DNA from 4 places in the Sporosarcina sp. P37 genome. Region 1 is predicted to be linked to each of the others. Evidence: riboswitches for the same ligand, from Rfam matches in the RefSeq annotation. Region 1 holds a riboswitch; each other region holds the start of a gene.
The links. A riboswitch is a leader RNA that binds a small molecule or an ion and turns the genes downstream of it on or off. The one in region 1 is predicted to bind S-adenosylmethionine.
Positions count from the first base shown of each region.

Region 2: it holds a riboswitch for S-adenosylmethionine, as region 1 does, so the genes downstream of both, SporoP37_RS10655 (O-acetylhomoserine aminocarboxypropyltransferase/cysteine synthase family protein) here and metK (methionine adenosyltransferase) in region 1, are expected to answer to the same signal.
Region 3: it holds a riboswitch for S-adenosylmethionine, as region 1 does, so the genes downstream of both, SporoP37_RS08505 (bifunctional homocysteine S-methyltransferase/methylenetetrahydrofolate reductase) here and metK (methionine adenosyltransferase) in region 1, are expected to answer to the same signal.
Region 4: it holds a riboswitch for S-adenosylmethionine, as region 1 does, so the genes downstream of both, SporoP37_RS06615 (methionine biosynthesis PLP-dependent protein) here and metK (methionine adenosyltransferase) in region 1, are expected to answer to the same signal.

Region 1 covers NZ_CP015349.1:783,676-788,607, forward strand. The annotation lists gene SporoP37_RS04095 (TetR/AcrR family transcriptional regulator) at 1-479, opposite strand, end outside; gene SporoP37_RS04100 (YkuS family protein) at 719-952, opposite strand; gene SporoP37_RS04105 (hypothetical protein) at 1,153-1,761, shown strand; gene SporoP37_RS04110 (DUF3891 family protein) at 1,768-2,541, shown strand; gene metK (methionine adenosyltransferase) at 2,590-3,801, opposite strand; SAM riboswitch class I at 3,977-4,096, opposite strand; gene pckA (phosphoenolpyruvate carboxykinase (ATP)) at 4,274-4,932, shown strand, end outside.
Region 2 covers NZ_CP015349.1:2,063,463-2,068,394, reverse strand. The annotation lists gene SporoP37_RS10665 (hypothetical protein) at 93-281, shown strand; gene SporoP37_RS17300 (hypothetical protein) at 453-629, opposite strand; gene SporoP37_RS10660 (glycine betaine uptake BCCT transporter) at 920-2,410, shown strand; gene SporoP37_RS10655 (O-acetylhomoserine aminocarboxypropyltransferase/cysteine synthase family protein) at 2,455-3,735, opposite strand; SAM riboswitch class I at 4,009-4,112, opposite strand; gene SporoP37_RS16950 (hypothetical protein) at 4,779-4,932, opposite strand, start outside.
Region 3 covers NZ_CP015349.1:1,620,016-1,624,947, reverse strand. The annotation lists gene metH (methionine synthase) at 1-809, opposite strand, end outside; gene SporoP37_RS08505 (bifunctional homocysteine S-methyltransferase/methylenetetrahydrofolate reductase) at 790-2,649, opposite strand; SAM riboswitch class I at 2,732-2,843, opposite strand; gene SporoP37_RS08500 (hypothetical protein) at 3,007-3,204, shown strand; gene SporoP37_RS08495 (biotin transporter BioY) at 3,338-3,937, shown strand; gene bioB (biotin synthase BioB) at 3,937-4,932, shown strand, end outside.
Region 4 covers NZ_CP015349.1:1,264,518-1,269,449, reverse strand. The annotation lists gene SporoP37_RS06630 (Jag N-terminal domain-containing protein) at 1-109, shown strand, start outside; gene SporoP37_RS06625 (type 1 glutamine amidotransferase domain-containing protein) at 287-802, shown strand; gene SporoP37_RS06620 (hypothetical protein) at 1,025-1,207, shown strand; gene SporoP37_RS06615 (methionine biosynthesis PLP-dependent protein) at 1,276-2,406, opposite strand; SAM riboswitch class I at 2,488-2,587, opposite strand; gene SporoP37_RS06610 (DMT family transporter) at 2,745-3,080, shown strand; gene SporoP37_RS06605 (DMT family transporter) at 3,083-3,397, shown strand; gene SporoP37_RS17650 (methylated-DNA--[protein]-cysteine S-methyltransferase) at 3,417-3,926, shown strand; gene SporoP37_RS06595 (FadR/GntR family transcriptional regulator) at 4,135-4,857, shown strand.

The sequences.
Region 1 (4,932 bases):
GGATCGCCGTCGATAAACTCTCCTGCAATTTGTCCTTTTTCAATAATCACCGCAATACGATCCATAATCGTACGATATTTGTTGACAATCCCCAGTTTTACTTCTTGCGGCAAATGGTCGGAATACAGCGCCTGCATTATCAAAATATGACGATGCACACCATCTCTCAGTGAGCCTGAGTGAGTAACTTCGGTGAGACGTTCCAGTTGTTTCAGCGGACTTTTGTGCTTTTGTTCCGCATCATCAATTGTATCGAGAACAATGTCTACTAACTCATGAAACAATTGAACGTACAGATCTTCTTTTGATTTGAAGTAGTGGTAAAACAGCCCATGACTCAGTTTGGCTTTGTCGGTAAATTCGCTGATTTTGGTGGCAGCATACCCTTTCATGCCGAACAGTTCGATGGCCGCATCTTTCAATTGCTGCTGCCGTGTGTCGCGTATTTCTTTTAATCTTTCAATGGAACCATGTGACAAAAATGAATTTCAACTCACTTTTTTTATTGATTGACTCATCAGTCAATGTCGACAAGTGTACTGTCAGTTGGCAGGTATTGTCAACCTTTTATAAATGATATGACCCAATAACTGATTTTCGGTCAGATATACTTGCCTGCCATAAGTGAGCAGTTCCGCTGTAATGAGCATTGAAAAAGCTGAAGAACGAATCTATCGGCAGATTGGTTCTTCAGCGTTCCGCATTATTTATTCAGTAATTAGCGGTGCAGTCTTTTTTCAACGTCTTCTACAATATCCTGCACGGAGTTTCCTTCAATACTTACTACCGGGAAGTCAAACTGGTCGATGTTGACATCACTTAATGCCCGCACCACGCCTATATCATAGCCGGTCAGATTTTCATCACTTTCAAACATTTTCACTTCATGGCCTTTTTCTTCCAAAGCCTGTTTTACATCATCAAAAGGATTTTCTACTGCAATTTTAGCCATAGTGTATTCCTCCTCATAGAATTTCTTTATTGCTTCGTGTTTTATACGTTCCCGCTCTTCACGTAATTAAACATGTGCACAGTTGTACAATTAGCTTCGGCAGACTTGCGCAGCGATTTGTTTTATGAAAAGGGGGTAGTTTACTATTACAGACCATAATTTATGCACGGCCTGAAAAACCTATAAGGAGCGGACAGTATATGTTCGGATTAAAAGATCTCATCGGCTTAATCATTTCTTGTTTTATCATTCTGCCTGTCGTTACGTTCATTCGCGAAACAGGTTATTTCATTATCAGCGGTCTGTTAGGCGCAAAGAACCCCAGACTTACCATTGGATCAGGCCCCAGGTTTTTTAAATTCAAATTTATCGATATACGCAGATATTATCACGTGTACAGCTGGTTCTCTTTTGATTCCATAAAAGCTAAAAGCAAATTCGCATACATTAGTATTTATGCCGGTCCGATTCTGATTAACGCCGCGGTGGCATTAGTGATTAACGCCCTGTTGGCAAATGACTTTTTTGAAGACTCCAAAACGTTCTGGAACCGTTTTATATTTTACGTTTTCTATTTTGTGCTGTTTGATGCCATTCCCATGAAGACCGTCAATGGCAAACCGAATAACGGCATGATTATTTATGAACTTCTGCGCTACGGGAAGCGAATAGATTATAATGAAGATCCAATTATTCCCGGTACTACAGAAGCAGAAGAAGAATATCAAAAAGAAGTGGAAAAGATGAAAGAAATTAAATGGAAAGAAGTCGAGGAAGAAGAAACCTTTTATACAGATAAGAAAGGATGAAGGTTCATGATAGTAAGAGAACATGATAAGTCATTCAGTCTGGTTGCACAGCATCATCACGGACAGCTGGCGGGGTATTTGATGCAAAACTTTCGAGAAGATATGTTTCCGGATGATAAATGGAAAAATTCTGTGCTGACTGCGATTACGAACCATGACATCGGCTGGCATTCATTTGATGAACAGCCTTTTTGGAATGATGCAAAGGATGTTCCGTTCGGCTTTACGGATTTCCCCCTCCTGCCGAAAATTCTGCTTTACCGCAGCGGTATTGACAGGGTGGAAAAAATTGATGCATATGCAGCTATGTTATGCAGTGTTCATTACGAACAGTTCATCGAAGGCAGTGGAGAAAAAGAAGCCAGAGAGTTTATACACGATGAACGCCTGCGCAGGGAGCGATTGTCCGAAAAGATAGAAGGATTTGATGCCGTTTTATTTGAAAAACATTTTGCATTGCTGCAGCTTGGCGATAATTTTTCTTTATACTGCTGCCTGAATGATCCGGGCGCCGATAAAATGAATGAACATCCGTTCTTTCAGCAGGGTATTCCATCGCCATTTATTTTCCCTTCACTGCCGAAGGAAAAGATCGGCATCCGCTATACTGATCCACATACAATTCGGATTGAAGAATTTCCGTTCCGTGAAACCTTTGACGTGAAAGTGAAACAAAAAACTGTTCTAAAAAAAGATATAGCGGATCAAGGTTTCCAATCTGCTTATGCTCATGCAATGTACGAAACGATTACATTGCGCATTGCAGCTGAAGACAAATAAAAAAATGCAGAAAGAGGAAATTGACTCCCCTTTCTGCATGAATCGATATTATTGTTCTACGCTGACTTGACCAGCCAGTTCTTTCAGTGCATCTACTTTATCAGTCTGCTCCCATGGCAATTCGATATCAGTGCGGCCAAAGTGGCCATATGCTGCTGTCTGCTTATAGATCGGACGACGAAGATCCAGCATTTTGATAATGCCTGCAGGACGGAGGTCGAACAGCTCACGGACGAACTCGACCAATTGTGTTTCAGACAGTTTACCTGTATCAAACGTATTGATGGAAATGGAAACCGGGCTTGCCACACCAATTGCATAAGCCAGCTGAACTTCACAGTGCTCTGCCAAGCCTGCTGCTACGATATTCTTTGCAACATAACGGGCTGCATAAGAAGCAGAACGGTCAACTTTTGTCGCGTCTTTACCAGAGAATGCACCGCCGCCGTGACGGGCATAACCGCCGTACGTATCCACGATAATCTTACGTCCAGTCAGACCGGAATCACCTTGAGGGCCGCCGACTACGAAGCTTCCTGTCGGGTTGATGAAGTATTTCGTCTGTTCATCGAGCAAGTTTTTAGGCACTACTGCATCGATGACTACTCTTTTTATATCCTTCTCGATTTGATCGAGCGTCGCTTCCGGGTGATGCTGAGTCGAAATAACAATGGTGTCGATGCGTACAGGATTATTATCTTTATCATACTCCACTGTCACCTGTGTTTTACCGTCAGGACGCAAATAAGGAATCAGTTCCTCTTTACGCGCTTCAGCCAATCGGCGTGCTAATTTATGTGAAAGACTGATTGGTAAAGGCATTAATTCCGGCGTTTCATTACAAGCATAACCGAACATCAGCCCCTGGTCACCCGCTCCGATTGCATCGAGCTCTTCATCTGACATCGAGCCTTCGCGTGCTTCCAGCGCCACATTGACACTTGCTGCAATTTCAGGTGATTGTTCATCAATGGATGTCAGCACAGCTGAAGTTTCATAATCAAAGCCGTATTTCGCACGCACATAGCCGATTTCCTTCACTGTATCACGAACGACTTTCGGGATATCTACATACGTTGATGTAGTGATTTCCCCCATTACTAATACGAGACCTGTAGTGATGCTCGTTTCACACGCTACACGTGCATTTGGATCTTCCAGCAAAATTGCATCCAGAATTGCATCTGAAATTTGGTCGCACATCTTGTCAGGATGGCCTTCTGTCACTGATTCTGATGTAAACAGTCGACGATTTGTCATGTATGTTTCCCCCTATTAAGCAACTTGATACGGTACTCTCATAAGTCCCTGGTAAAGTTCCACGCCTAGACGTCAAGCATATACCATAAGGATTCAGGGCCGGAAAATATAAAAAGCCCTTCACTCATATTCAATCCATGAGTAAAAGGCAAAATTTCACGCGCTGCACCTTTCACTCTTATCGTCCAAGGAATTAAACCTTGCTTCAGGTTTGGCACCTTCGCGCGAGACATACGTCTTTTGCAGGTTGCCGGGTTTCACAGGGCCTGTACCCTCCACCAACTCGGGATAAGAGTATCCGTTCATGTCACATCGTATTAAAAAGTTTGCATTTTGTCAAACTTTTTCCCCTGAATCACTTGAGTTTTCAATTAGTATAGATTATTATTCTTAATGTGTTATACTATTTACGAATTAGGATATTCTCATCTAAATAAAAATTAAACGACTACGCAAAGGACGGTATGTAAACATGATATCTGCAAAAATTGATGATAGTTTAAAAAGTCTTCTAAGTGGAAGCAACGTGACGATCCAAGCGTCTGTGGCAGAGTTGACAGAAAAAGCAGCAGCAAGAAATGAAGCACAGCTTTCAGCAGACGGTGCAGTCGCTGCGCGTACTGGTAAATATACAGGACGCTCTCCTAAGGACAAATTCATCGTAGAAGATGCAGTGTCTAAGGATAAAGTAGACTGGGGCAACGTTAACCGTCCGATTTCTGAAGAAGTCTTTGATTCATTATACACGAAAGTGATTGAACATTTAGGGAAAAAAGAAGAACTTTTCGTATTTAAAGGATTTGCGGGTGCAGATAAAGACTCCCAGCTGTCGATTCAAGTCATCAATGAACTGGCTTGGCAGAACTTGTTCGTTCACCAGCTGTTCATCCGTCCGACTGCCGAGGAATTGAAATCACACGAAGCACAATTCACTATTTTGGCTGCTCCTTCTTTTAAAGCAGATCCCAAAGTGGATGGAACAAATTCCGAGACATTTATCATTGTATCTCTTGAGAAGCGAATTGTCTTAATCGGCGGTACTGAATATGCGGGAGAAATGAAAAAGTCCATTTTCTCTGTTATGAACTTCTTGCTTCCTGAACAAGGAATTCTTTCTATGCACTGTTCAGC
Region 2 (4,932 bases), 1.3 Mb from region 1:
CAATGAAGCGATCATAGCACCTTCGCTAGCGCTCATACCCGGCGTATATTCTCCAATAAAAAAGCCACACTTCCATAATGGAGGTGACATTCATGCCGAATAAAAAGAAAAACAAACAAAATGAAAAAATGCGCGAAGAGTACGGATACGGCTATGATCTGAGTCCGGATGATTTTGATGTAATCGGACAAAATGATGCAGCGAAGAAGCATAATGCGAACTCGAAGAAGGATAAGAATAATGCGCAAGCAGATGGTGACTATCCTGTTAATCCTTCCTAAAACGGTGAATAGATTGGCACTCTGTACATATAGGGTGTTATTTCAAGTCACTTCGGATTATATTCGGCCGAAAAAAAGAGCAGCCGGCGCGGCTGCTCTTTTTCTATACATAATTTACATTCGGCACCCCGCACTTCTGCATGAAAAGCAGACAGTATGGAATAATTGAACTTACAGGTCCTGATAAGCCCGCTGGTGCTTGCCGCCATCCTTTACTTCTGCATGATAAAGCGCTTTTAAGGCAAAGCTCTTCTCAAGTTCATGCTCTTTCATGATAGCTTTCAATTGTCTGTTTAACTCGGGGCTCTGCTTAACGAGCTGAAGCATTTTAGGTTGTGAATATTGCATGATAATCTCCTCCTCATTTCTATCGTTTCTATAGTATAGCACGGCTTCACTTTCTGCGTTTCCGCCCAAGAATAACCCTCGGATGATAGAAAACTTTGTTTTAATATAACACGGATGACCCAATAACCTTTTAAAATTACGCTTTTCATTTGTAAGACATCCATAAAAAAGTTATACTACTTTTTATGTTTATCTAATCAACAAACGGGTACTGTAAAGTGTATATGTGCAATTTTTCGCTAATTGGCTAACTGCAGCAAAAGAATCTATATCCAAAATAAGGGGGATTTATGAGAAAAGTTTCAATAACATTTTATATAACGCTCGCCGCTGTCATCATCGCGGTCGGGTACGGCGTGATTGCGCCTGATCATTTTGAGAATGTCACATCTATCATAAAAGATTTCATTTCAAATTCTTTCGGCTGGTATTATTTACTGACCGTCTCTATACTGTTTTTCATTTCAGTATTTTTGATATTCAGCCCTATTGGCCGAATTCGCTTAGGAAAAGATAAGGACCGCCCGCAATTTTCAATGCTGTCATGGCTTGCCATGCTGTTTTCCGCCGGTATGGGAATTGGACTTGTGTTCTACGGAGCAGCAGAACCGCTCTCGCATTATGCTGTAGATCCAGCGACGACGGCTCCAGAGACTAAAGCTGCTTATAAAGAAGCCATGCGCGAAACGTTTTTCCACTGGGGATTCCATGCGTGGGCTATTTACGGCATGACGGCTTTGGTTCTTGCATACTTCCAGTTCCGTAAAGGGCAGCCCGGTCTTATTTCTGCTACACTCCGTCCGATTTTCGGCGATCGTGTAGACGGAAAACTGGGCACAGTGATAGACATATTTTCAATTTTTGCTACCGTTTTCGGTGTAGCAACATCGCTTGGATTTGGAGCTGTTCAGATTAACGCCGGATTGAACTATTTATTTGGTGTCCCGATCGGCTTCTGGTCACAGTTTGTCATTATTGCGATTGTAACAGTACTGTTTTTGATTTCCGCATGGAGCGGACTTGGTAAAGGAATCAAAATTTTATCCAATACGAATATGGTTCTGGCGCTGGCACTGTTAATTTTCGTCATTGCGCTGGGCCCCACACTATTGATATTCAATATGTTTACTGATTCTATTGGAGGTTACTTGGAACATCTGATCCGTATGAGCTTCCGTACTGCGCCATTGACGCCGGAAAACCGTTCATGGCTGAATGACTGGACGTTATTCTATTGGTCTTGGTGGATCGCCTGGGCGCCATTTGTCGGTATGTTCATTGCCCGCGTATCAAAAGGCCGGACCATTCGGGAGTTCATGATCGGGGTGCTGGTTGTGCCTACCGTATTGAGCGCAATTTGGTTCTCCGCGTTTGGAACGACGGCGATTGAAACACAGAAGGCCGGTATTATCGATCTGGCTTCCAGCGCAGCCGAGCTGACGATTTTTGAAATGTTCAGCGGTTTGCCCTGGTCATTTGTCATTTCAGTAATTGCGGTTTTGCTGATCATTTCGTTTTTCATCACATCAGCAGACTCCGCCACGTTTGTACTTGGCATGCAGTCGTCTCACGGCTCATTGACGCCGCCAAATAATTTGAAGATTATCTGGGGAGTCATTCAATCTTCCATCGCGATCATTTTATTGTACGTAGGCGGATTGAATGCACTGCAAAACGTCATTATTATCGCTGCCTTGCCATTCTCAATCATACTTATTATGATGGTCACCTCACTGCTAAAATCGTTGAAAGAAGAGCGAAAACGAATACACAGACCGTAAAAAAAGGAGCATCCCCGCTTATGCGAGGGTGCTCCTTTTCTATGTTAGTTTACTGCCTTTTCAATGGCTTGTTTCAAATCTGCAATGATATCGTCAGGCGATTCCAATCCGACAGATAAGCGGATTAATTCTTCGCTGACTCCGGAATTTTTCAAGTCTTCTGCAGACAGCTGCTGATGGGTAGTAGAAGCAGGATGAATGATTAACGATTTTGCATCCCCTACGTTCGCGACATGAGACCAGATTTCCACGTTATCGATGACTTGTCTTCCTGCATCGCGGCCGCCTTTGATGCCAAAAATGATGATCGAACCGTAGCCATTCTTCAAGTGCTTATTCGCCAGTTCTGCTGTCGGATGGTCTTCAAGCCCTGTATATGTCACCCATTCTACTGCCGGATGATCTTTCAGGAACGCAGCAACCTTTTGCGCATTTTCATTGTGGCGCGGCACACGCAAGTGAAGCGTCTCCAGTCCTTGCAGCAAGTTAAATGCACTGTCAGGCGCGAGACATGGGCCGAAGTCTCTCAGCAATTGCACACGCAGCTTTGTCGCGAATGCAGCTGCCGCAGTATCGATTCCGTAGCGCAGGCCATGATAGGATTCATCTGGCTCCGTGAAGCCTGGGAACTTCCCTTGCGTCCAGTCAAATTTCCCTGCATCGACCGCCACGCCGCCGATTGTTGTACCATGTCCGCCAATCCATTTCGTTGCCGAGTGGATGACTACGTCCGCCCCGTACTCTATTGGATTGGATCCATAAGGAGAGGGGAACGTATTATCCACAAGCAATGGAATTCCGTGCTCATGCGCGATGTTCGCAACCGCTTCTACATCGAGGACCTGCAGGCTCGGGTTACCGATCGTTTCTGCGAACAACGCTTTCGTTTTATCTGTAATGGCTGCTTCAAAATTCTTCGGATCCGATGAATCTACAAACTTCACTGTAATACCATAACGCGGTAATGTGACAACGAATAAATTGTATGTACCTCCGTACAGATTGCTTGCTGCAACGATTTCATCGCCTGCTCCTGCAATATTCATAATGGAAAAAGCAATCGCCGCCATTCCCGAAGACAGCGCCACTGCTGCCGTTCCGCCTTCAAGCTGTGCCACACGCTCTTCAAATACCGCCACTGTCGGATTAGTGATACGCGTATAAATATTGCCCGCCTCTTTCAGAGCAAATAAATTCTGTGCATGTTCCGTGTCTTTGAATACATAAGAGGTCGTACGATGAATCGGCAAAGCACGTGAGCCTGTGTCAGGATCCGGCTTCTGTCCTCCATGTAATAATATCGTTTCCGGCTGTAAATTCGTCATAACCATTCCCCTTTTTCATGTATTGATGGAACACCGAAAAGCGTAAGAGGGCGTTTAGCTGCGGCAGGCGTTGGAGGTCTGAACTCAAAGGAGCGCTCTTCTCCTTTGCAGTCAGTCCGAAACGCCCCGAGCAGCTGCCCTCTGAAGCTGGACACTGAAAAGCGTAAGAGGGCATCCAGCTGCGGCAGGCGTTGGAAGGCGCGCGCAGCACTCCCGGGTATACAAAAAGCCCTTCTTCCGTAATAAGAAGAGGGCTATGCTTTCGCTCATTTCTCCTTATCTTCCAAACTGCTGGGAGTTTGTAGGAAGTAGCACCTTTGCTTTCGCCGGTTGCCGGGCATCATAGGGCCTAATCCCTCCGCCGCTCTTGATAAGAGTACGTCTATTCGTTTTCCATCTTGAAAAATAGTATAAAGCTATTCGGATGCTATTGCAAGGAACTATTGATGGAATGTTTAGAAAGTAGCGTTATTTTCTTTAGACCAGTGACAAGGCGAGTTATGCTGTTCTTTGTTTCCTGGGGAAGTGTTCTGCCGGGGGTAGTTTGTTTTTGCACTGGTTTGGGTCGTTGCTCGACTGTTTGTTGGGGTTTGCAGTTAGTGAGTGTCCACTTTTTGGACCCGCGCAGGCACGTGGGGGATTGCCTTTCGTCATGAGCCAGCTGGCGATAGAACGCGCCAGTTGTCTCATGACTTCGGCCGACCCCGCAGTTGTGCCTGCGCTGCTGAGTGGAAGCAAGCCAGGTTGTTGTTTAAAAGAGAAGAAATGCATTGACTCGTTGCCGACTGGTGTTTGCTTTGGCAAATGAAGTGTCATATTCTGCTTCCCCTAACTGAACGAAGGCGCCTTACAAGCGGTAGGCGAAGTGATGAGACAGCCAGGCGGTCTTCCTGTCTGGCTCATTGCGTAGCCATCCGCCAGCGCCGCAGTGAGTTCAATGCCGTTCTGTCTCTAGTTTTGTGGTCGTAGCTCGATCGGTTGTCGGGGATTGAAGTCAGCAAGTGTCTGCTCTTAGGACCCGCGCAGGCACGTGGGGGATTGCCTTACGTCATGAGCCAGCTGGCGAAGTGCGTGCCAGTTGTCTCCTGACTTCGGCCGACCCCGCAGTTGTACCTGCGCTGCTGTGTGGGAGCAAGCCAGGTTACTTTTTTATAAGAGAAGAAGTGCAGTGACTGGTTGCCGACTGGCGTATGCTTT
Region 3 (4,932 bases), 840 kb from region 1:
GACTCGGGCGATTCATGATAATGACCTTCCTCGTCGGGCAATCCGGCGTTTGGGTAGCACGTGACATAGCTCGTTGCCAATTCAGATAATGAACGCAAGTGATCCGTCATGAATTCAGGGCCTGTTGCGCAGTTCAGGCCGACGGAAAGAGGGCTGGTATGTTCAATTGAAATATAGAATGCTTCGATACTTTGTCCCGCAAGCGTTGTACCCATCGGCTCGATTGTACCTGAAATCATAATGGGTATTTCACGTCCAAGTTCTTCAAATGCTTTTTTAATTCCGATGGTGCCGGCTTTGACGTTTAGCATATCCTGGCTCGTTTCCATCAGGATCAGGTCGCTTCCTGCCTCCACAAGGGCTTTTGCCTGTACGTAGAAATCATTGGACAGCTCATCAAACGTAATGCCGCCGGTGACAGAAAGTGTCTTAGTCGTAGGTCCGATTGCGCCTGCGACGAAGCGCGGCCATTCCGGCGTTGAGTATTTTGCCGCACTTTTTTTCGCGATTTCTACCGACTTTGCATTGATTTCATCTGCACGGTGCCCCAGTGAGAACTCGTTTAATACAAGCGGGGTGCCGCCGAAAGTATTGGTGCAAATGATATCTGCGCCCGCTTCCAAGTACTCGTCATGGATTCTTTCTAAAATGTCGGGCCGCAGCACACTGAGGTATTCGTTGCATCCATCGTATTCTTCTCCGCCGAAGTCTTCCGTCGAGAGGTCTTCCGCTTGCAGCATGGTTCCCATCGCGCCATCAATGATAAGGATTCGTTTCTCTAGTTGTTCTTCAATAGGATGTCTCTGCATGTGTTAATTCCCTCTCCTTCTGCTCATCTATTTCTTTAATATATTCATACAGCTCTAAGGTCATGTCGTAACGCAGGAATGGGGTGATGAGGTACAGGCCGTTAAAATACTTTGCCGCAGTGTCAATAAGTTCCTTGGCAATTTCAATGCCTGTTTCAGTTGCTTTTTTCCGGTCATCACCGCACTCGCGCATTCTTTCCAATACTTCGTCAGACAGCTTAATTCCAGGTACTTCATGATGCAGGAATTCCGCATTCCGTATATTCGTCAATGGCATAATTCCAATGAATATTGGTGTATCCAAATGTTTAGTTGCCTCGTATACTTCGATGATTTTCTCTTTTGTGTAAACTGGCTGCGTAATGAAGTAGTCGGCACCGGCTTCAATCTTCTTCTCCAGCCGCTGCACGGCCCGTTCAACGACGCGCACGTTCGGATTGAAGGCCGCTGAAATAGAGAAATTCGCTTTTTTCCGCAATGGTTTACCGGAGAATGAAATTCCTTCATTCAGTTTCTTGATCAGCTGCAGCAATTCCATGCTTGATACATCGTAGACGCTTGTTGCGCCCGGGAAGTCGCCAACTTTTGTCGGGTCACCTGTAACGGCCAGGATATCGTGTATGCCCAGAGCATCAAGTCCCATTAAATGTGACTGCAGGCCGATTAAGTTATGGTCACGGCAAGTTAAGTGTACAAGGGGACGGACATTATGCTGCATTTTTATAATAGAGCCCATCGCCATATTGCTGATCCGCGGGGAAGCCAGTGAATTATCCGCCATCGTAATTGCATCTACGCCTGCATCATACAGCAGGTTCGCCCCTTTAATGTAATCTTCAGTCTCCAGGTGGCGCGGTGTATCCAGTTCCACAATCACTGTCCGTTCTGTTTTAGCCTTTTCATGGAGCGGCTGATGCTTTACAGGGCCGGCTTCCTGAATCACAATCGGTTTTGATGGCTGTACAACTTTTTTAGTAACAGGTGACAGCCCTTCTAATCGTGTTTTGGCAGCTTTAATATGTTTAGGCGTTGTACCGCAGCATCCGCCGATCAGCCGAACTCCCTGGTCACGCAGCAGCACGGCGGCGCGGCCGAAATACTCTGCTTCTGATTCATACACAATTCGCCCGTCTTCAACATCCAGCAGGCTGGCGTTTGGATAAGCGGATAAAAATGCTTTTTCCGGCAAGGTGACGTTTTCGAATGCCTGAATTGTATGATACGGACCGAGGCGGCAGTTGACTCCTACGATTTCAGCGCCGAGTGAATCGAGCTGATGCAGTGCATCATTCAAGGAAAGTCCGTTTTGTAAAACGCCGGGATCATGCATGGATACTTGGGCAATCAATGGAACATCTGTAATCTCGCGCAACGTGGTTACAACTGAAGACAGTTCCTCGAAATCATAGTACGTCTCCAACAGCAGACCGTCCGGATCACCGGTCAATAATGCATCTGCCTGTTCAAGAACGACTTTCTTAATTTCGTCCAACGTCGCATCGCTTTTGCGAATTCCGCGCAGACCGCCGATCGTCCCTAAAACAAACTGTCCGCCTGGTGCAGCTGCGCGCTTGGCAATTTGAATGGCTGCTTTATTGTAATCTGTTACGCGGTTCTCCAGCCCGTAACGTGCCAGCTTAATAGCGTTCGCACTGTACGTATTCGTTTGAATGATATCTGCTCCTGCCTCAATATAATCCTGGTGAATCTTTTCTATAATTTCGGGCTTTTCTATATTCAGTTCTTCATAACAATAATCAATTCCATAAGAATATAAAATGGTTCCCATCGCCCCATCTGCAGTGAGGACATTTGTTTGAAGTTTCTCCAGCAATGACATAATCCCGTCTCCCCTTTACCGTTATAATTAAAAAAAGCCTTCAAGTATATTAGAAGGCTTTGTAATCTCAATGACTAGTTCCCTCTCATCTTTTCAGTATGACACCATCCCATACTGCTGGAAGTAGCACCTTGCCTAAATAGCTGGTTGCTGAAGCGTCGACGGGCCAGTCCCTCAGCTTCTCTTGATAAGATACGATCTTATTAAATTATTTCGATAATTCTAACCATATCATAGCGGCTTTGTCGGTCATCGTCAAGTGAACGATTAGTGAAGTTCATAAAGATGGTTCGTTTCATAGAGAAACTGCTGCAGATATGATAAAATTGAAAGAATAACTTGAAAAGGTGAGGTATTATGCGGTTTTTTAAATACTCTTTTCCGATCGCTGTTCTTGTAGGCACACTTGCCTGGATTATGCTCGGCAACAGTTACGAAGAAGTTGCTTATGATATGCGGGTGTACATTACGATCGGAGCTGCTATATTCAGCGGTCTGCTTTCCTCCATTTTATTCCGCAAAGAAAAAGAAGAACAGATTGACGAAAAAAAGTAAGGCTGACAGCGCTGTGCTGGCGGTCTTTTTTTTTTGCTTTGTTTTATGTCAACCTATAAAAATATGTTATTGACACAAATTGAGTTAACCATTATCATTTTACTAGTAACTAAAAGAAAAAAGAGGTGTCATAATGACAACAGCAACAGAAAGACGTCCCGTGAGCAAATTCAGTGCACTGACGATTGTATACAGCGGGATGTTTGCAGCTTTGATGATGATTGGAGCGAACATCACTTCATTCGTACCGTTTTTGGTGGTCGGAGGCGTCCCCATCACTTTGCAGACGTTTTTTGCCATCCTGTCAGGTTTATTACTAGGCAGCCTTCTTGGCGCTCTGTCCATGACAGTGTATATGTTAATCGGGCTGGCAGGCGCACCGGTTTTCGCTAAATTTTCGGGCGGCTTTGGCCAAATTTTGAGTCCTACATTTGGTTTTATCGTAACGTTCATTTTAATAGCCTATGTAGCCGGAAAAATCGTAGAGAAAAATCATTCACTGCCTGCATTTATTATTGCAGCATACGTCGCAACAGCAATCAATTACATACTGGGCACGAACTGGATGTATTTGGCCTATAAAATGTGGGCTGCTGCGCCGGAAGTATTCACCTACAAAATAGCCTGGCTGTGGATGGTTCCGCCGTTACCGAAAGATCTTCTTCTGGCAGCGCTGGCAGGTATCTTTGCATTCAGGATTTCAAAACATTTGAAAGTGAGGCGTACATTATAATGGATTATCAACAATTGGCTAATAAAGTTCTTGAGGGGCACGTGCTGAATGATGAGGAAGCGCTCGCAATATTAAACAGCCCTGACGAAGATCTGCTATTATTACTGCACGCGACTTACTCACTTCGATCACATTATTTTGGGAACAAAGTAAAGTTAAACATGATCATTAATACGAAATCAGGTCTTTGTCCAGAGAACTGCGGCTACTGCGCGCAGTCCATAGTTTCTAAGGCGCCGGTCGAGAAATACGCCATGATGAAATCGGAAGAAATTCTTGAAGGTGCAGAACGTGCCGCGGCCAATAAAGCGGGCACCTATTGTATCGTGGCAAGCGGGCGCGGACCGAGGGAAAAAGAACTTGATATTGTCATTGATTCCGTCAGACAGATCAAGGAAAAACACAAAGGGATGACAGTTTGTGCTTGTCTCGGTATTTTAAAACCTGAACAGGCGGTCCGTCTGAAAGAAGCGGGAGTTGACCGCTATAACCACAACTTAAACACGTCCGCGGAACATCATGAGAATATCACGACATCACATACATATGATGATCGCGTAAATACTGTCGGACATGCCAAAGAAGCAGGAATTTCTCCGTGTTCGGGCGTAATTATCGGTATGCGTGAAACAAAACAGGATGTGATATCCATGGCGCACAGCCTTCGCGCGCTCGATGCCGATTCGATACCTGTAAACTTTCTGCACGCGGTGGATGGGACACCGCTGGAAGGAACATCTGAATTGGATCCGCGCTATTGCCTGAAAGTCCTTTGCTTATTCCGCTTTATCAATCCTAGCAAAGAAATCCGCATATCTGGAGGACGTGAAGTAAACCTGCGGAGTCTCCAGCCGCTCGGCCTCTACGCCGCCAACTCTATCTTCATCGGTGACTACCTGACAACAGCAGGCCAGGAAAACGATCAGGATCGAAAAATGCTCGAAGACATGGGCTTTGAAGTAGACTTGGAACCATTACGGCAAGAACCGGTAACT
Region 4 (4,932 bases), 480 kb from region 1:
GGTAGATGAGGCGATTTTACAAGCATTGGAGATATTAAAATTACATCGTGAACAAGTGCATGTAGAAATCCTGACGAATCCGGGCAGACGGCTGCATCAAAATTGGTAAAGCCTATGGAGGCACGGAAATTCAAGTGGGCAACCGCAAACATGTCTTCTCGAAAGATGCAGTAAATATTAACGCTCACTTAAACGCTGAAGGAGAGCTCGACCTTGGATGATGTTTAGACCACTTATAGTTGTGGAATAGTATTTGCAGAACATCATATAAGGAGTGAGTAGCATTATGGCTAAAATTGCAGCAGTACTTGGAGACATGTTTGAGGATTCGGAATACCTGAAACCGGCCGCCGCATATAAGGAAGCTGGTCACGAAGTAGAAGTGATCGGTGCGGAAAAAGGGTCAGAAGTGACCGGTTTGAAGGAAAATACAAAGGTGAAAATCGATAAAACAATCGATGATGCCAAATCATCTGATTACGACGCATTGTTTATTCCAGGAGGATTTTCTCCGGATATTTTGCGCGCAGATAATCGCTTTGTGAAATTCGCCAAAGAATTCATGGATGCAGACAAACCTGTATTTGCTATTTGTCACGGTCCGCAGTTACTGATCACAGCAAAAGCGCTGGAAGGCCGCGATGCAACAGGTTATAAATCTATTCGCGTGGATATGGAATACGCTGGCGTGAAATATGCAGACAAAGAAGTCGTGGTGTGTCAGAACCAGCTTGTAACAAGCCGTCAGCCGGATGACATCCCCGCTTTTAACCGTGAATCATTGAAATTGCTGGAAAAATAATAATAGTTCAGCCGTCCGGGTATTTACAGCCCGGGCGGTTTTTCTATGTGCATTTTCCGCTCATAAAATTAACCGCGGGACCATACATTGGGGTATATTTTAAAATTCGTTGAAAAAGATTCTCAATTGCACTTGAAAATTGTTCTCAATGGGAGTATGCTAAAAGCAACGAATAACACGGAGAGACGATCGAGTCTTATAATTGAAAGGTCGGGATCTACTATGTATAAGATTGTTGCGTTGGCGGTACTGGCGGGAATTGGCTTAGGTGCGGCAGCAGGATTTTCATTTGGAAGCAAAGAACTGACAGGCATGGCGGCCGGACTCGCGGCGCTGGTGTTTATCGCAGCACCGGCGGCAGTAGTCTATGCAAGCGAAAAGAAAAAATGGCAGCAGGCGCATTAATCCATCACACGAAAACAACAGTCCGCACAGTCGATTCCATTCTGACTGTGCGGACTGTTTTATTTTACTTATTGTATCTTCACGCCTTCTGCAGCTTCCTTTGCAGCATAAAGGGCCTGTTTGACGTCAGCGATCAGGTCTTCCGCCTCTTCCACGCCGACAGAGAAACGCAGCAGACGGTCGTCTACGCCGCGGCGATTCCGTTCTTCAACCGGTATATCCATATGCGTTTGCGTAGTCGGATAGGTAATGAAGCTTTCCACTCCGCCCAAACTTTCAGCAAATGAAATTAACTTCATATTCTCCAGGAACGGACCGACCCACTCGCTGTTCTGTACACGGAACGACAGCATGCCGCCGACGCCTGCATACAGTACATCTGAAATGAGAGGTTCTTGTTCCAAATAGGAGACCATCGCTTTAGCATTGGCATCATGTTGTTTCATGCGCAAATGCAAAGTTTTCAGGCCGCGTACTACCAGCCAAGAATCAAATGGAGACAGTGTCGCTCCGATGGCGTTATGGCTAGTAAACAGTCGTTCACATAATTCTTCGCCTTTTGCCACGACAAGCCCCGCAAGCACATCATTGTGACCGCCGATATATTTAGTCGCGCTATGGATGACAATGTCTGCTCCTTCTTCAATCGGACGCTGGAAATAAGGGGTCAGAAATGTATTGTCAACGATGAGCAGCAGTCCGTGCTTTTTGGCGAGCTCTGCATAAGTGCTGATTGTAATATTTTGCATTAATGGATTCGTAGGCGTCTCCAGGAAAATAGCTCTTGTGCGTTCCGTGATAGCCTGCTCCACTTCTGAAACATTTTCAAATGACAGATAGTTTGTCGTGATGTTATACGTATTTTTGTATTGAGTAAACAGACGGTACGTACCGCCGTACAAGTCTTCAGGCGCAAGCAGTTCGTCCCCGGTTTTGAAAAGAGATAAGATGAGCTGAATGGCTGCCATACCGGAACTGCACGCGAATCCCTGATCTCCGGACTCCAAATCTGCGATTCCATCTTCAAGTACAGAACGTGTGGGATTTTTTGTTCTCGTGTAATCATACCCCGTAGATTTGCCGAGCCCGTCGTGATGGTAGGCTGTCGACATATAGATTGGCGGATTAACCGCCCCTGTTTTTTCGTCACTGTGATTGCCTAGTTGTACTAATCTCGTTTCTAATCCGCTGTTTGTCATGAATATCCATCCCTTCAGAAAAAAATAAAAGAGGACCTCTTCTTTTCGAATAGGCCCCCGAACATACAAGTGTATAGATTATTCTCATCTTCAAGGTGGACTCACCCTTGGAATTAGCACCGTGCCTGAGCTGGTTGCTGAGACTTCGCCGGGCCTATCCCTCCGTCTCTCTCGATAAGAATATTCACAATATAAGCAAAAGTGTTGACGAATTCATTCTATCATGTGTAAATAACGGATGCAAGTTTCCATTCAATCATCAATTGATGTCTTTTTATTTCAGTAAAATTATTGCTATACTGATAGACAATATGTATCGGTGAAGGAGGATTTTCATAATGGCTTGGGCGTATGTTGCATTAGCCGCTGTTGTAGAGATTTTCTGGGTTGTCGGTCTCCGATACTCGGAAACGGTCTGGCAATGGGCGGGAACGGGCGCAGCGATTATTTTCAGTTTTTACTTCATTATAAAAGCATGTGAAAAACTGCCTTCAGGAACTGTCTATGCAGTCTTTACAGGATCAGGAGCCGCAGCCATTCTGCTCGTTGATATATTTGTCTTCCATGCAGGGTTCACCTGGATTACGCTGTCTTTCATTGGATTAATTGTCATTGGGGTTGTCGGTATTAAAATGACGACAGATGAACATGGAGAGCAGAAGGGGGACGGCTGACAATGGCATGGGTTTATTTAATTATTGCCAGTCTTGGCGAAATTTTCGGTGTAATGAGCATCAATTATTACTTACAGAACCGCTCCGTAAAACGCCTGTTACTGATCGTCGGAATCTTTGGTTTTGGGTTTGTTTTTCTGTCATTGGCTATGCGGGAAATTCAGATGAGTACTGCTTACGCGGTATGGACAGGCTTAGGCGCAGCAGGTGCGGTGTTAATGGGGATATTGATTTTTAAGGAGCCGGCAAGTGGTAAGAGACTGTTCTTCTTATCACTCATTATTTTAGGTGCAGTAGGATTAAAATTATTCGGCTGAATGAAAGGCGGTGCTGATGATGATTTACTGGAACAGTTTTGATATAGAGCATGGCCTTGTTGCGCTTGCTGCAACTGAAAAGGGTGTCTGCTACATCGGTCTTGGAGAAGGCAGTGAAGAACGTATGAAAAACTGGCTGTCGAGGCAGTTTGGTGAAGCGGCAGTTATGCAGGATGCAGACAGATTATCGGATGCTGCAGCAGAAATCAGCAAGTACTTGTCCGGTGAAATCCGCCAATTTGTTTCACCGTTCGATAGCATCGGCACGTCATTTCAGCTTGCTGTTTGGGAAGTGCTGCGGGACATTCCCTATGGCGAAACTGCTGCCTATTCAGATATCGCAGAATCAATCGGACGTCCGGCTGCTGTCCGGGCCGTTGCATCGGCAATTGGAAAAAACCCTTTGTTGCTGATAGTTCCGTGTCACCGGGTCATTGGAAAAAACGGAAGTCTGTCCGGCTATCGTGATGGGCTCCAATGGAAAGAACGCTTACTTTGTCTGGAGAAGGAATTTGCAGGACTTTGTTGAACCGGCTGATACCGCAGTGCGTGCATCAGAGACCTCGTGCGGTTTCTGCGGACAGTGCGCGATGTCCGGGATAAATATATAAATTAAAAAAGAGCCATGGCGGGTTCTTTTTTATTTGTATCTGCCTGTCTGTCACAAATTTTTAGATGTTGTAACCTATCATTCAAATTATCGATTATAATGAATACTGGAGACAGGAGTGAATGACTTGCAATATAAGCAGATTAAGCCTAAAAAGATATATGAAGAAGTAGCAGATGCATTGGTTCATCTGATCCGGTCCGGAAAATTAAAGCCTGGAGATAAATTAGATTCTGTCCAGCAGCTGGCACAAAATTTCAATGTAGGAAGATCGGCTGTCCGGGAGGCCTTGACATCCTTACGGGCGATGGGCTTAATTGAAATGCGTCAGGGGGAAGGGACGTATGTATTGGAATTTTCATCAGACGGCCTGAAGTTCCCTCTTCATAGCGCGATGCTCATGAGCGAAGAAGATGTTTTTCATTTGCTTGGCGTCCGAAAAATATTAGAAGCAGGGGCTGCACACGCGGCGGCTGTTAATAGAACAGATGAGGATCTAGTAAAGATGGAAGAAGCTCTAGTTGAAATGAAACAACACGCAGGCGATATCGTCCTGGGTGAAAAAGCAGATTTAGATTTTCATTTTGCAGTTGCCCGTGCAAGCGGCAATCCGATCTTGGTCAGTCTGATGAATCACGTATCAGATTTAATGAGTGAATCCATGAGAGAAACGCGAAGAATTTGTCTGTATTCGAAGACTGCGGCCGCAGACCGTCTGCATGAAGAGCACGAAGCAATACTTACAGCCATCAAAAATCAATCGCCTGATGCTGCGGCACTGAATATGCAGGCACATTTACAAAATGTAGAATCAGTTTTATCCGAGTATATGCGCACGTTACATCCATAATCCGTTTCACCCGTTCTATATGCGGGTGATTTTTTTATCAGAAAATATAGTAAACGTCTGTTCATATGAAAAGAT